DNA from 2 places in the Pseudomonas baetica genome. Region 1 is predicted to be linked to the other one. Evidence: predicted binding sites of a transcription regulator. Region 1 holds the regulator's gene; the other holds the start of a gene.
What was found. Region 1 encodes FliA, which starts transcription of late flagellar genes. Its sites were predicted from a motif close to CTAAAGTTTNNNNNNNNNNNGCCGNTAA; they were not measured.

Region 1 (8,024 bases):
TCAATGAGGTGCGCCAGATTGAAATCGATGATTTACCGATCTTCGAATTCCATTGGGCGCTCAATCTGCTGCAAGGTCATCTTCCTGGCGTCAGTGCGCCTGTGTCAGTGATCGTGCTCATGTATATGAATGAGGATTTCGTCGAGGTGGGTGGGCAGCACATGTTCCGCGGCACTCGATACATCAATGGCAAACAGCTCAGCTTTGGCAGTATTAAGCCCGAGCAGGTTTTGACGGCGCAGTAGTCAGCGTATATCGCAAAAGATCGTCGCCTGCGGCAGCACTTGCATCCATTCCAGGCACTGCCGAAGGCTGCGATCTCATCGCTCCCACGCATTGCGTGGGAGCGATCTTCACGACAGTGATCAGCGGACTAACCAGGCAATTGCAGATTATCCAGCACGCGATTGACCGCCAATTCGCCCTGCATGATCAGTTGCGCAATGCCCAGCAGCGTCCTGCGCTGCGACGCGGGTATGAGATGGGCGAAGTCATTGGCGATGGTTTTTGCGCAAGCGAGGGTTTCGCAGGCATCGGCGAGCAGTTCCTCGTTTTTGAAGTCTGCGGTAGCGGCGTACATCCTGCGGGCTCTACGTGGAGGTGGCGTGGAGCCGGGCGGGCAGAGGTAGTGATCGAGTGCGCGGTCGGCGGCTTCGTGGAGTTTTTTTGAATCGAGGGATTCGTAGGGCGAGGTGGCGTCGGTTTCGGGCGGGTTGGGTGTTGGTTTGATCATGGTGAAGCTCCTAGAGTCATTGGAGCTGCCAACGTTCGCTGCGAGACGAATGAGGGTGGCAGCTATACGCGGGTCGCAGACCGGGACTCTAGAACCGGCAGACCCGAAGGTCTCCCACGTACAGCCGCCATAAAATAGCGGGTGTTGTGCGTCCAGAGATCGACGGGCTGCGAGACCCGATCGCTGATTCGTCAGCGACCGGACCACAATAGAACCCGCCCCCAGGGCGCACAAGCCGGCGGATTCTGGCTTGGCTGTAGGCAATGGCGCAAGGATGTGTAGCCTCGAAGGCGTGTCTGGAGGTGTCTTTTAAACACTAGCGTTTAAGAGGCGCCGTGATTCCTGGTCGGTCCCTTGCTGTCGTTGATGGCCTCTTCGCGAGCAAGCCCGCTCCCACAGGGGATCTGTGTGATACACCCAATCTGTATTCGCTGAAGATCCGGTGTGGGAGCGGGCTTGCTCGCGATAGCGTCAGTCCAGGCAGCGAAATTTTCCCGATAAACCCCTCTGTTTTGATCATTGGCAAAAGTTGGAAGGCTTCTTGCAGTAGCCGCCGTGAGCCCGCTCTGGGCGTCAAAAGTTTGCTTTAAAGGAACGGGGAAAACCGGTGGATCGCTCTCAGTTACTCAGCACTGCTCGCTCGAACGTTGCCGACCTCAGTCGAGGCAATCTGGGTGTGCCGTTGTTGCTGCTGGTCATGTTGGCAATGATGATGTTGCCGATCCCGCCGTTCCTGCTGGACGTGTTCTTCACCTTCAACATTGCCTTGTCCATCGTCGTGTTGCTGGTGTGCGTTTACGCCTTGCGGCCACTGGATTTTGCGGTGTTCCCGACCATTTTGCTGGTGGCGACGCTGATGCGCCTGGCGCTCAACGTGGCGTCAACGCGGGTGGTGATGCTCCATGGTCAGGACGGCCACGCCGCCGCCGGTAAGGTGATTCAGGCCTTCGGTGAAGTGGTGATCGGCGGTAACTACGTGGTCGGTATCGTGGTATTCGCGATCCTGATGATCATCAACTTCGTCGTGGTGACCAAGGGTGCCGGGCGGATTTCCGAGGTGAGCGCGCGTTTCACCCTCGACGCGATGCCTGGCAAACAAATGGCGATCGACGCCGACCTCAACGCCGGTCTGATCGACCAGAATCAGGCCAAGTCGCGCCGTCAGGAAGTCGCCCAAGAGGCCGAGTTCTACGGTTCGATGGACGGTGCCAGCAAGTTCGTACGCGGTGACGCCATCGCCGGCCTGCTGATTCTGTTCATCAACCTCATCGGCGGCATGGCCGTCGGTATCTTCCAGCACAACATGACTTTTGCCGACGCTGGCAAGGTTTACGCCTTGCTGACCATCGGTGACGGTTTGGTGGCGCAATTGCCATCACTGTTGTTATCAACAGCAGCAGCGATCATGGTGACCCGTGCTTCCGGTTCGGAAGACATGGGCAAGCAGATCAACCGCCAGATGTTTGCCTCGCCAAAAGCTTTGGCGGTGGCCGCAGGTTTGATGGCGGTCATGGGCCTGGTACCGGGCATGCCGCACTTCTCGTTCCTGAGCATGGCTGCGCTGGCTGCTGGCGGCGCATACCTGTTCTGGAAAAAGCAAAACGTGGCCAAAGTCGTCGCGCTGGAAGAGGTCAAGCGTCAGCAGGAACTGCTGCCATCGCCGGCCCGCGCCATGGAAACCAAGGAGCTTGGCTGGGATGACGTGACCCCGATCGACATGATCGGCCTGGAAGTCGGTTATCGCCTGATTCCGCTGGTGGACCGCAACCAGGGCGGGCAATTGCTGGCGCGGATCAAGGGTGTGCGCAAGAAGCTTTCGCAGGATCTGGGCTTCCTCATGCCGACGGTGCACATTCGTGACAACCTCGATCTGGCGCCGAGCGCTTATCGTCTGACCCTGATGGGCGTGATCCTCGCTGAAGCGGAAATTTACCCGGATCGCGAACTGGCGATCAACCCGGGGCAGGTGTACGGCACGCTTAACGGCATCAACGCCAAAGATCCGGCTTTCGGTCTGGAAGCGGTGTGGATCGAAATCAGCCAGCGTGCCCAGGCACAATCGCTCGGCTACACCGTGGTGGACGCGAGCACCGTGGTCGCGACCCACTTGAACCAGATTCTGTACAAACACTCCAGCGAGCTGATCGGCCACGAGGAAGTGCAGCAACTCATGCAATTGCTGGCCAAAAGCTCGCCGAAACTGGCCGAAGAGCTGGTGCCGGGTGTGGTTTCGCTGTCGCAACTGCTCAAAGTGCTGCAAGCGCTACTGGCCGAGCACGTACCGGTCCGTGATATCCGCAGTATTGCCGAAGCCATCGCCAACAACGCTGCGAAGAGTCAAGATACCGCCGCGTTGGTGGCGGCGGTGCGGGTTGGCGTATCGCGCGCCATCGTCCAAAGCATTGTAGGCACTGAGTCCGAGCTGCCTGTGATCACCTTGGAGCCAAGGTTGGAACAAATATTGCTCAATAGTCTGCAGAAGGCAGGACAAGGCTCGGAAGAGGGCGTTCTGCTGGAGCCAAGCATGGCCGAGAAGCTGCAACGTTCGCTGATTGAAGCGGCGCAGCGTCAGGAAATGCAAGGTCAGCCGGTGATCCTCTTGGTAGCCGGCCCGATCCGCGCGATGCTCTCGCGCTTTGGCCGCCTGGCAGTCCCTGGACTGCACGTGCTGGCCTACCAGGAAATACCGGACAACAAGCAAGTGACCATCGTTGCGACAGTAGGGCCCAACGGCTGAGGTAGTGGTTTATGCAAGTTAAGCGTTTCTTTGCCGCCGATATGCGTCAGGCCATGAAGCTGGTTCGTGATGAGCTGGGCGCTGATGCCGCCATCATTGGCAATCGCCGCATTGCCGGCGGTGTCGAGTTGACGGCGGCACTGGATTACAAATTGTCGGCGCTGGCGCCACGGGTTCCGAACATGGAGCTCGAAGACGAGCTGCGCAAGACGCAGTCGCGCATCGTCACCGCCCAGGCCGAATTGAGCATGCGGGGTGAGGCCGACGGCAACACCAATCGCCAGTTGTTCGCCGGGCTGCCGTTGACGGCCGGCCTGCCGCTGACCGCTGCCGAACCGTTGAGCGAGCCGACTTACGCCGCCCCGGCACGTCCGGCGCCAGCACCTGCGCAGTCGTCTGGCGGTGTTGACCCGCGTGCGCTGGATTCGATGCGTTTCGAATTGAACAGTCTGCGCGAGCTGATGGAAGTGCAGCTCGGCACTCTCGCCTGGAATCAGCTGCAAGGCAGCCGTCCGGCGCAAGCCAACCTGTATCGTCGTCTGCAACGTATCGGCCTGTCCGGCCCTTTGTCGCGCGACCTGCTGGCGATGATCACCGATATTGAAGAACCTCGTCAGGCCTGGCGCATGCTGCTGGCGCACCTGGCGCGGATGATTGCCGTACCGGAAGTCGAGCCGCTGGAAGAGGGCGGTGTGATTGCGATGGTCGGCCCTGCCGGCATGGGCAAGACCACTACGCTGGCCAAGCTTGCTGCCCGCTACGTGCTCAAGTACGGCGCGCAGAATGTCGCGCTGGTGAGCATGGACAGTTTCCGCATCGGTGCTCAGGAACAACTGAAAACCCTGGGGCGGATTCTCAACGTACCGGTAACGCACGTCGACCCGGGCCAGTCGCTGGTCCAGGCGCTGGACCCACTGCTGCGCAAACGCGTGGTGCTGATCGATACCGCCGGCCTGCAAGCCAGCGATCCGGCCCTGCGCATGCAGCTGGAAAGTCTGGCCGGTCGTGGTATTCGTTCAAAAAATTATCTCGTGCTGGCAACCACCAGCCAGAAACAGGTTCTAACCGCCGCTTATCACAGTTACAAGCGTTGCGGGCTTGCCGGGTGCATCCTGACTAAACTGGATGAAACGGCCAGCCTTGGCGAAGTGTTAAGCCTGGCGATCAGTCATGAATTGCCGGTCGCGTACCTGACCGATGGCCCACGGATTCCGGATGATCTGCATCTGCCGCGCCGTCATCAACTGGTCAGCCGCGCCGTCAGCGTGCAAATGCAGGAAGAACCCAGCGAAGAAGCCATGGCTGACATGTTCGCTGATATCTATCACAGCCCGACCAAGCAGGTTGGCTGAGGTATTCATGAACAGTTTTTGTACCTACATCGATGGTCTGCCACGCATTGTTCCGGTTGTGAACGCGCAGCCAGTAATGTGGCCTCCGTCTATGCAAGACAAGGTAAAGAAATAACATGGGCAGCATGCATCCCGTACAGGTGATCGCAGTGACCGGCGGCAAAGGTGGCGTCGGCAAGACTAACGTGTCAGTGAACTTGTCTCTGGCGCTGGCAGAGCTTGGCCGTCGGGTCATGCTGCTGGACGCTGACCTGGGGCTGGCGAACGTTGACGTTCTGCTGGGGCTGACACCCAAACGCACACTGGCCGACGTCATCGAAGGCCGTTGCGAGCTGCGCGACGTTTTGTTGCAAGGCCCCGGCGGGATTCGCATCGTGCCGGCCGCTTCCGGCACCCAGAGCATGGTTCACCTGAGCCCGGCGCAACATGCCGGTCTGATTCAGGCCTTCAGTGACATCGGCGACAATCTCGACGTGCTGGTGATCGACACCGCTGCGGGTATTGGTGACTCGGTAGTCAGTTTCGTTCGCGCCGCCCAGGAAGTGTTGCTGGTGGTCTGCGATGAGCCGACCTCGATCACTGACGCCTACGCACTGATCAAATTGCTCAATCGCGATTACGGCATGAACCGCTTCCGCGTTCTGGCCAACATGGCGCAGAGCCCGCAGGAAGGTCGCAACCTGTTCGCCAAGTTGACCAAGGTCACGGATCGCTTCCTTGATGTGGCCCTACAATACGTCGGCGCCGTGCCGTACGACGAAAGCGTGCGCAAGGCCGTGCAGAAGCAGCGCGCCGTCTATGAAGCCTTTCCGCGTTCCAAGTGCGCGCTGGCGTTCAAGGCGATCGCGCAGAAGGTCGATACCTGGCCGCTGCCGGCGAACCCGCGCGGGCACCTCGAGTTTTTCGTCGAGCGCCTCGTGCAACAGACCGCAGGACCCGTCCTATGACAACCAGTGGCTACAACCTCTACAAGAAGTCGGCCCGTGATGCGCAATACGAGCTGGTCGAGCGTTACGCGCCACTGGTCAAACGCATTGCTTACCACTTGCTGGCGCGTCTGCCGGCCAGTGTCCAGGTCGAAGACCTGATCCAGGCCGGGATGATCGGCCTGCTCGAAGTCTCGACCAAATACGACGCCAGTAAAGGCGCCAGTTTCGAAACGTACGCGGGCATTCGAATCCGCGGCGCGATGCTCGACGAAGTGCGCAAAGGGGACTGGGCGCCACGCTCGGTTCACCGCAATACCCGTATGGTCAGCGACGCAATTCGCGCAATTGAAGCTAAAACCGGCCGTGATGCTAAAGATCACGAAGTTGCGGCCGAACTCCAATTGAGTCTCGACGATTACTACGGGATTTTGAATGACACCCTGGGCAGCCGCTTGTTCAGTTTCGACGACCTCTTGCAGGACGGCGAACACGAAGGGCTGCACGAGGATGGCGCCAGTGCTCATCTTGAGCCGTCACGCGATCTGGAAGATGAACGCTTCCAGGCGGCGCTGGCGGACGCGATTGCCAATTTGCCGGAGCGTGAGCGACTGGTGTTGGCGCTGTACTACGACGAAGAGCTGAACCTCAAGGAGATCGGTGAAGTCCTTGGCGTCAGTGAATCGCGGGTCAGCCAGTTACACAGCCAGTGCGCGGCCCGTTTGCGGGGGCGTTTGGGGGAGTGGCGAGCGCGCTGAAGGCAGTGTGGGGACACTGCGAACGAGGCTGGTGCGGTGATGAACGGCACCGGTCTTGCTCTGTTGTGCTCCAGACAGTCTTCGAGTGCTGCGCCGATTGATTGAAGTGGCGCGCCCAGGTGCTGGGCGCGTTTAAGACTGCTTGGAGGTCGAATTGAACAAAGACATGAAAATCCTCATCGTTGATGACTTCTCAACGATGCGGCGGATCATCAAGAACCTGCTGCGCGATCTTGGGTTCACCAACACCGTCGAGGCCGACGATGGCATTACTGCCATTCCGGTACTCAACAGCGGAAGCATCGACTTTCTGGTAACGGACTGGAACATGCCGGGCATGACCGGTATCGACTTGCTGCGTCACGTGCGTGCCGATGAAAAACTCAAGCATCTGCCCGTGCTGATGGTGACCGCTGAAGCCAAGCGCGAGCAAATCATCGAGGCCGCTCAGGCCGGTGTGAACGGCTACGTGGTCAAACCTTTCACGGCTCAGGCGTTGAAAGACAAAATCGAGAAGATTTTCGAACGCATCGGCTGATGACGCGCGGGGGAGCTATGGAGCATAACGAATCTTCACAGGGCGATTTCGAATCGACCCTGAAAAAACACGCGGTCGAACTGGTCGAGAGCCTTGAAAAAGGCAGGTTCGGCGACGCTGTGCAACTGATCCATGAGCTCAATCAGACCCGTGACCGCGGCCTGTATCAGGAAGTGGGCAAGCTCACACGCGAACTGCACAGTGCGATCGTCAACTTCCAGATCGATCCGCACATGCCGCAGGCCGAGGAAGTGTCGCAAATCACCGACGCCACCGAACGCCTGGGCTATGTGGTCAAGCTGACAGAGGCCGCGGCCAACCGCACCATGGATCTGGTGGAAAGCGCCACACCGGTGGTCAATGGCCTGGCTGATGAAGCCCAGGCCTTGAGTACCGACTGGGGTCGTTTCATGCGTCGTGAAGTCGGGGCTGAAGAGTTCCGCGAACTGGCGCGCCGGGTCGACGGTTTTCTGTCGCGCAGCAGCACGGACAACCGTGCGGTGTCGAGCAATCTGAACGACATCCTGCTGGCTCAGGATTATCAGGACCTGACCGGTCAAGTGATCAAGCGCGTGACCCAACTGGTCACCGAAGTTGAAAGCAATTTGCTCAAACTCGTGCTCATGGCCAGTCAGGTGGACCGCTTTGCGGGCATCGAACATGACCGTGCGGCGATGCTTGCAGAAAAAGATCCACAAAAACATCTCTCGCAGGGTGAAGGTCCGCAGATTCATGCCGATAAACGAGAAGACGTTGTGTCCGGTCAGGACGATGTGGACGATTTGCTATCCAGCCTTGGATTTTGAGTTTAGGTTTTTAGACCTGTAGGAGCACCCCATTAATGAGCTTCGGCGCCGATGAAGAGATCCTTCAGGATTTCCTGGTTGAGGCCGGCGAGATTCTTGAGCAACTGTCCGAACAACTGGTCGAGCTGGAAAGCCGTCCGGATGATGCAGATCTGCTCAACGCAATTTTTCGCG
Region 2 (7,654 bases), 3.1 Mb from region 1:
ACGCCCTCGGCCATCAGGCCGGCGACCGCTTGATTCTGCAAGTCGTCGCACGGCTGAAAAGTCAGCTGGAGGCCGGCGATCAACTGGCGCGGCTGGGCAGCGACGAATTCGCCTTGCTGATCGACACCCGCCGTGCACCGCAACGCGCCGAGTGGATGGCCGAACGCATCACCGAGGCCTTGGCCGAACCTTACTGGGTCGATGGCGAAAGCCTGTTGATTGGTTCGAGCCTTGGCATCGCCCATGCCCGCGCACAGGGCGGCGCCGATCCGCTGATGTGGCATGCGCACATTGCCATGCAACAAGCGAAAAGCACGCAGGGCTGCACTTTTCATATCTTCAACGAACGCATCAACCGCAACGCGCGGAGCATGGCCGACCTCGAAAGCGAGCTGCGCCGGGCCTTGCGTCGCGATGAACTGGAACTGCACTACCAGCCACGGCTGAATCTTGAGGACGGCCAGATCGTCGGCCTCGAAGCCTTGGTACGCTGGCGCCATGGCGAACGCGGGCTGCTGCCGCCGAGTGAGTTCGTGCCACTGGCCGAGCAGAGCGGTTTGATCGTGCCGCTAGGCTACTGGGTGATTTCCCGTGCCCTGCGCGACATGCAGGCGCTGCGCGAGCGAGGTCTGCCGGCGCTGCACATGGCAATCAACCTGTCGTTCCGCCAGTTTCAGGACAGCCAGTTGCTGCCGACGCTCAGTCGGTTGATTGCCGAACGCGGCGTCGAGGCGCAGTGGCTGGAGTTTGAACTCACCGAAACGGCCGTGATGCGCCGCAGCGATCTGGTCAAACAGACCATGGACGCCCTCGGTCGCCTCGGCGTGCGTTTCTCGCTGGATGACTTTGGTACCGGGTTCTCGTCGTTCGTGCACCTCAACAGCCTGCCGATCACCTTGCTGAAAATCGACAAGAGCTTCGTCGGCGGTATGGAGCAACGCGAAGAGAATCGCAAACTGGTGCACGCGATGATCAACCTCGCGCACAACCTGCACCTGGAAGTGGTGGCCGAAGGGGTGGAAACTCCGGAGCAGCTGGAACTGCTGCGCGGGTTTGGATGCGATCAGGTGCAGGGGTATCTGATCAGCCGGCCGTTGCCGTTGGCGGAATTGGTTGAATATCTAACCTTCGGTTCTAGCCAGCAGCCAGCCCTCGAAGTTGTGAGCTGAACACGAAACCTAATGTGGGAGCGGGCTTGCTCGCGAAGACGTCGTGTCAGTCAGAGCATGTGCTGCCTGACCCACCGCTTTCGCGAGCAAGCCCGCTCCCACAGGGGAATTTTATTCAGCCTGAGCGATATTGAAGCCTTGCGATTGCGGCTCACGCCGAATCATCCGCTTCATTTTCCATTCAAACGCCAGCGTCAAACTCACTGCCGCACACGCCAGCCCCAGCGCCAGACCCCACCAGACCCCCGTCGGCCCCCAGTTCAGGTGGAATGCCATCCACCAGGCCGCCGGCGCGCCGATCAGCCAATAGCAAGCAAGCCCGACCAGGAATGTGGTTTTGGCATCCTTGAGTCCACGGATGCAACCCATGGCAATGGTCTGCGTGCCGTCGAACAACTCGAACCACGCCGCTACGGCCAGCAGGCTCACGGCCAAGCGGATCACCTCGGCAAACGCCGGATCGTTATGGTCGAGGAACAAGCCGACCAACTGATTCGGCAACAGCCAGAACACCATGGCAAATGCCAGCATGACCACCGCGCCGAAGGCGATGCCGACCCGGCCGGACATTCGCGCATCGAGCAGTTGCCCGGCGCCGTAATGCTGGCCGATACGCATGGTGATCGCGTACGACATACCGGCGGGCACCATGAATGCCACCGAAACGATCTGCAGAGCGATCTGGTGCGCGCCCATTTGCGTGCTGCCCATGGTGCCCATGCACAGCGCCGCAAAGGCGAACAAGCCGACTTCCACTGCGTAGGTGCCGCCAATTGGCAGGCCGAGGCGCCAGAGTTCCTTGAGGTATTGCCGGTTCGGCCGAGACAGCCCGGTGCGCAACGGATAAGCGTCGTAGGCCGGATGCCGACGAATGTGCCAGGCCAGCGCCAGCGCCATGCAGTTGGCAACAATTGCCGTCACCAGCCCGATCCCCATCAACCCCGGTTTCGGCAAGCCGAACATACCGGTGATCAGTGCGTAATTGAGCAGAAAGTTAGCCACGGTGCCGCCGAGGCTGATAACCATCACCGGCGTTGCCCGGCCAATGGCGCTGGTGAAGCCGCGCAGGGCCATGAAGCTCAGATAGCCGGGCAGGGCGAAGGGTAGGGCGATCAGAAATTGCCCGGCAGCGATGACGTTGGTTTCGGTCTGGCCGAACAGCAACAACAGCGGTTTCAGATTCCACAGCAGTAAACCGGCGCCGAGCGCCATCAGCCACGCCAGCCACAAACCAGCCTGGGTCAGGCGTGCAGCGCCAATGATGTCGCCAGCGCCCTGACGGATCGCCACCAGCGTGCCGACGGCAGCGATCACACCGATGCAGAAAATCGACACGAACGAATAGCTCGCTGCGCCCAGACCGCCGCCGGCCAGCGCTTCGGGGCTGATGCGCGCCATCATCAGGGTGTCGGTCAGCACCATCAACATGTGCGCCAACTGTGAAGCAATCAACGGCCCCGACAGCCGCAGGATGGCCCAGAGTTCGTTACGCACAGGATGCTGCATGGTGATCACCACTCATCAACAGAGGGAACAGAAGAGCGTCGATTCTCGGCGCTTGGCAGGGAATGCACAAAGGGATAAAACGGATGGGTCGCATGATTAAAACTCATCCTGAACAGATTCTGATAAGTTGGTCGCATCCCGCTGTAGGAGCTTTCGCAATGTCTCGTCGTCTTCCTCCTTTGTATGCCCTGCGCGCATTTGAAGCAGCGGCGCGGCACAGCTCGTTCACCCGTGCGGCCGAGGAGCTGTCGATCACCCAAAGCGCGGTGAGTCGGCACATACGCACGCTTGAGGAACATTTCGCCTGCCGACTGTTTCACCGCAGCGGCCGCAACCTGCAGCTGACCGAAGCGGCGCGCCTTTTACTGCCCGGCATCCGCGAGGGTTTCACTGCCCTTGAGCGCGCCTGCAATACCTTGCGCGCCGAAGACGACATCCTGCGCATGAAAGCGCCGTCGACCCTGACCATGCGTTGGCTGCTGGCTCGCCTGAGTCGCTTCCGCCATTTGCAGCCGGGCAACGAAGTGCAACTGACCAGTGCCTGGATGGATGTCGATTCGGTGGACTTTAACGATGAGCCCTTCGACTGTGCCGTGTTGCTCAGCGACGGCCATTTCCCGCCGGACTGGGAGGCCAGCCTGCTGTTTCCCGAGGAACTGATCCCGGTGGGCGCGCCGAACCTGCTGAACGATCAACCATGGGATGTTGCGCGTCTGGCGTGCGCCGAGTTGCTCCATCCCACCCCGGATCGCCGCGACTGGCGCAGCTGGCTGGAGCATATGGGGTTGGCCGATCAGGTCTCGCTCAAGGGCGGGCAGGTGTTCGATACACTCGAGTTGGGGATGATCGCGGCGGCCCGCGGTTATGGCGTGTCGATGGGTGACCTGTTGATGGTCGCCGAGGATGTTGCGCAAGGTCGCTTGAGTCTGCCTTGGCCAACGGCGGTGGCCAGTGGACTTAATTATTACCTGGCGTGGCCGAAAACCCGTCCCGGGGGTGAACGTTTGCGCCGCCTCAGCGATTTCCTGCAAGGCGAAGTCCGCGCCATGGTGCTGCCGGCGGTCATGCGCTTGAGCTGAAACGTTCGAGCCGTCACAATGCTGGCCCTGTGCTATAACCCTGCTATCCGCTCAAGTATTCGGGTCTACCGCCGAATACGTGCATGTGGAGCCGTCGTGCCGGTATCCACGATTCACCCCCACTATTAGAAGATTATCCGAGCTGCGGTCAAGGAGGACCGGAAAGTTCGGCCAGGAGCTGTCCATGTCTCAACCTCGCGCTCGGATCGCCTCGCAGCTGGGCCTCGCGCTCGCCGTGATACTGGCGATAGTCATCAGCGGCAGTACAGTCTTTGCTTTGCGTTCACTGGATACGGCCAACCTTGCTACCCGTGAAGAGCACCTTGCCAGTGAAGCGCGTCTGCTCGCAGACCAATTGAGCACCTTCCACGGCACGCTGCGCGAAAGCACCCAGCGTCTGAGCGGGCTGTTCGAGAAGCGTTTCAGCGCAGGTTTGAGCATTCACCCGAGTGAGCCGGTGACCGTCGCCGGGACCCAGACACCGGGTCTGCACTTGGGCAGTGAAGTGCTGAACAACAACTTCAAGGAAGTCGACGAGTTCAAGCAGATGACGGCGGGCGTTGCCACGCTGTTCGTGCGCAGCGGCGAAGATTTTGTCCGCGTCAGCACCTCCCTGACCAAGCAGGACGGTACCCGCGCCATCGGCACTCTGCTCGATCACGCGCATCCGGCCTATGGGAAGTTGATCGCCGGGCAGAGCTACGTCGGCCGCGCCTTGTTGTTCGATCGCTCCTATATGACCCAATACACCCCGGTGCGTGATAGCAGCGGCAAGGTGATTGCGGTGCTGTTTGTCGGCTTCGATTACACCGACGCGCAAAACGCCCAGTTCGACAACCTCAAGCGCTTCCGCATCGGTCAGACCGGTTCGCTGGCGCTGCTGGATGAGCAAAACAAATGGCTGGTGGCTCCGGCGGGTGTGCAGACACTGGATCAGGCGGTTACGGTAATCGGCGGCCTGGCCAAAACCCCTGGCAAAGGCCAGTTCTGGAGCGACAAGGCTGAAGACTTCTACAGCGTTTCGGTGCCATTCGACGGCGGGCCGTGGGCAGTCGTGGCAAGCATGCCGAAAGCTGAAATCCGGGCGGTGACCTGGAGTGTCGGCACTCAACTGGCGATCGGCAGTTTGCTGGCAATGTTGCTGGCGGTCGGTTCGGTGGTCTGGCTGCTGCGCAGCAAACTGGCGCCGCTGAGTGATCTGGTGCGTCAGGCCGAAGCCTTGGGCGCCGGTGATTTGAGCGTGCGCCTGAACGTGACAAGCAAAGACGAGATTGGCCAGCTGTCCCGTGCGTTCAATCAGATGAGTCAGGCGCTGTCGACCATGGTCGAGCACATCCGCCGCTCTTCGGAAGAGGTCAACAGCCGTGCACAAGCATTGTCCGGTCTGTCCGGCGGTGCGTATGAGGGTATGGAACAACAGTCTGGCGAGATCACCAGCATGGCTGGTGCGGTTGAAGAATTCAGTGCGACCTCGCTGAATATCGCCGACAACATGGGGGCCACCCAGCGCCTGGCACAGGAAAATGCTCAGCAGACGCAGATCGGTCGCACCTCGATGGACGAAGCATCTTCGTCGCTTGAGCAAATCGCTGGCGCTCTGAACACCACCGCCACCGTGATCAACACCCTCGGCCAGCGTTCGCAGGAAATCGGCGGCATCGTCAGTGTGATCACTTCGATCGCCGAGCAAACCAACCTGCTGGCACTCAACGCGGCCATCGAAGCGGCCCGCGCCGGTGAACAAGGGCGCGGCTTTGCGGTAGTGGCCGACGAGGTACGCAACCTCGCTTCGCGCACCCGTCAGGCGACCGATGAAATTTCCGGCATGATCCAGAGCATTCAGCAGGAAACCGGCAACGCGATCAGCACCATGGAACAGGGCAATGTGCTGATGCAGGAAGGTCTGTCGCGTAACGCCAATGTCGCTTCGGCGCTGGCGCGAATCGACGAGCAGAGCCGTTCGGCGGGGCAGCAGTTTGCAGCGATCACCACGGCGACGCAGGAGCAGAGCAGCACCGCGACGTTGTTGAGCAGCAACTTGCAGAGCATTGCGCTGGCCAACAGTGAGCAGCGTGAGGTGGTTTCCAACCTGGCCGTGACGGCCAAGGAGCTTGAGAAGCTGGCGGCGGATCTGCGTTCCGAGGTTGATCGCTTTCGTTGATGTGCGCCTGAAATAGCTATCGCGAGCAGGCTCGCTCCTACAGTGTCCGGTGCGAATCACAGATTTTGTGAAGATCCGGATCCCCTGTGGGAGCGAGCCTGCTCGCGATTGCATCACTGAAGATCTTCGGCAGAACATGCGGTCTGTCGATCTAATACACTTGCTGAAACGTTTCCGCAGCGCTATAAAAATGGCACAACTCCAATAAAGGCTGCTGCCATGACCCCGCTCAAACTCGTCGCCGCCCTCGGCGCATTCTCTGCTGCTTCCCATGCCATGGCCTGGGATTACGTCCTCCTCGACGCTGACAAACCCGCGCAGAACTGGACCATCACCAGTGAGCAGCTCGGCGTGAAAACCGACAAACCCTTCTCGGTAAGCCTGCGTACCTTGCACGGTGGGCGGCAGGAAGGCGTCAGCATCGTCGACATCGATAACGGCACGATGAAACTCTCGGTGGTGCCGACTCGTGGCATGAACGTTCTGCACGCCTCCGTTGGCAACGTGCGAATGGGTTGGGATTCGCCGGTCAAGGATGTGGTTAATCCGGCCTTCATCGAACTCAATGGCCGTGGCGGTCTGGGTTGGCTGGAGGGCTTCAACGAGTTGGTGACCCGCTGCGGCTACGAATGGGTCGGCCATCCCGGCATGGACAATGGCGAACTGCTGACCTTGCACGGTCGCGCCGCCAACATCCCGGCCAGTACCGTCACCCTGCACATCGACGAAAAGCCGCCTTATGCCATCAGTCTGCGCGGCGATCTGAAAGAGCAAGCCTTCAAGAAAGTCGATTTCTCGGTCGTCACTGAACTGGTCACCGAGCCCGGCAGCGCGCGTTTCGCACTCAACGATACGCTGACCAACAACGGCGATTATCCAAAGGAATACCAGGCGCTGTATCACAGCAACTTCAGTACACCGTTCCTCGAACAGGGCGCCCGTTTTGCTGCACCGGTAAAACAGGTCTCGCCGTTCAACGACAAGGCCAAGGGCGATCTGGCTGACTGGCAGACTTATCGTGCGCCGACCAAGGACTACGATGAAACCGTCTACAACGTCGTGCCCTATGCCGACGCCAAAGGCGAAACCCTGACCGTTTTGCACAACAAGGCCGGCAGCCTGGGTGTCTCCGTAGGCTTCAACACTCAGCAATTGCCGGTGTTTTCCCTGTGGAAAAACACTGACACCCAAGGGCAGGGCTATGTCACTGGGCTGGAGCCTGGCACCAGTTTTTCCTACAACCGCCGCTATCAGCGTCCGCTGAATCTGGTGCCGACCATTGCACCCAAGGAACATAAGCAGTTCCAGATCAGCTACAGCCTGCTCGCGGACAAGGGGGCTGTGGATAACGCCTTGAAGCGTGTGAGCGAGATTCAGGCCGGGCGTGAAACCGAAGTGCGGCAGACGCCTCTGGTTGATCTGACCGAGCATTAAGGTGTCGCTGGCCGGTATTGCAGCGCTTCGGCCAAGTGATCACGGCTGATTGCATCGACTTGCTCAAGGTCTGCCAGGGTTCTGGCGACTTTGAGCAAACGATGGGCCGAGCGCAGCGACAACGTCAGTCGCTCACAGGCGGACTCCAGCCAGGTTTCGTCGGCTGTGGATAACTTGCAGTGCCGCTTCAACCCCGGCAGATCGAGAAACGCATTGGCACAGCCCTGACGCTTCTGCTGTCGTTCGCGTGCCTCGGCCACCAATGCCGCAGCGCTGGCACTGTCTTCTCCCGGCTTTACCTGCGG

Region 2: ATI02_RS16635 (methyl-accepting chemotaxis protein) is a predicted target of FliA. The motif match lies at 3,805-3,832, and genes of this name have one in related genera.

What each region holds. Positions count from the first base shown of each region.
Region 1 is NZ_PHHE01000001.1:567,992-576,015, forward strand. Features, by position in the region: gene ATI02_RS02540 (hypothetical protein) at 1-245, shown strand, start outside; gene ATI02_RS02545 (DUF6124 family protein) at 374-733, opposite strand; gene flhA (flagellar biosynthesis protein FlhA) at 1,341-3,470, shown strand; gene flhF (flagellar biosynthesis GTPase FlhF) at 3,482-4,822, shown strand; gene fleN (flagellar synthesis regulator FleN) at 4,939-5,769, shown strand; gene fliA (RNA polymerase sigma factor FliA) at 5,766-6,506, shown strand; gene ATI02_RS02570 (chemotaxis response regulator CheY) at 6,673-7,044, shown strand; gene ATI02_RS02575 (protein phosphatase CheZ) at 7,062-7,850, shown strand; gene ATI02_RS02580 (chemotaxis protein CheA) at 7,886-8,024, shown strand, end outside.
Region 2 is NZ_PHHE01000001.1:3,658,208-3,665,861, forward strand. Features, by position in the region: gene ATI02_RS16620 (putative bifunctional diguanylate cyclase/phosphodiesterase) at 1-1,169, shown strand, start outside; gene ATI02_RS16625 (NorM family multidrug efflux MATE transporter) at 1,281-2,675, opposite strand; gene ATI02_RS16630 (LysR substrate-binding domain-containing protein) at 2,834-3,754, shown strand; gene ATI02_RS16635 (methyl-accepting chemotaxis protein) at 3,939-5,915, shown strand; gene ATI02_RS16640 (aldose 1-epimerase family protein) at 6,135-7,349, shown strand; partial or broken gene ATI02_RS16645 (magnesium chelatase subunit ChlI family protein) at 7,346-7,654, opposite strand, start outside.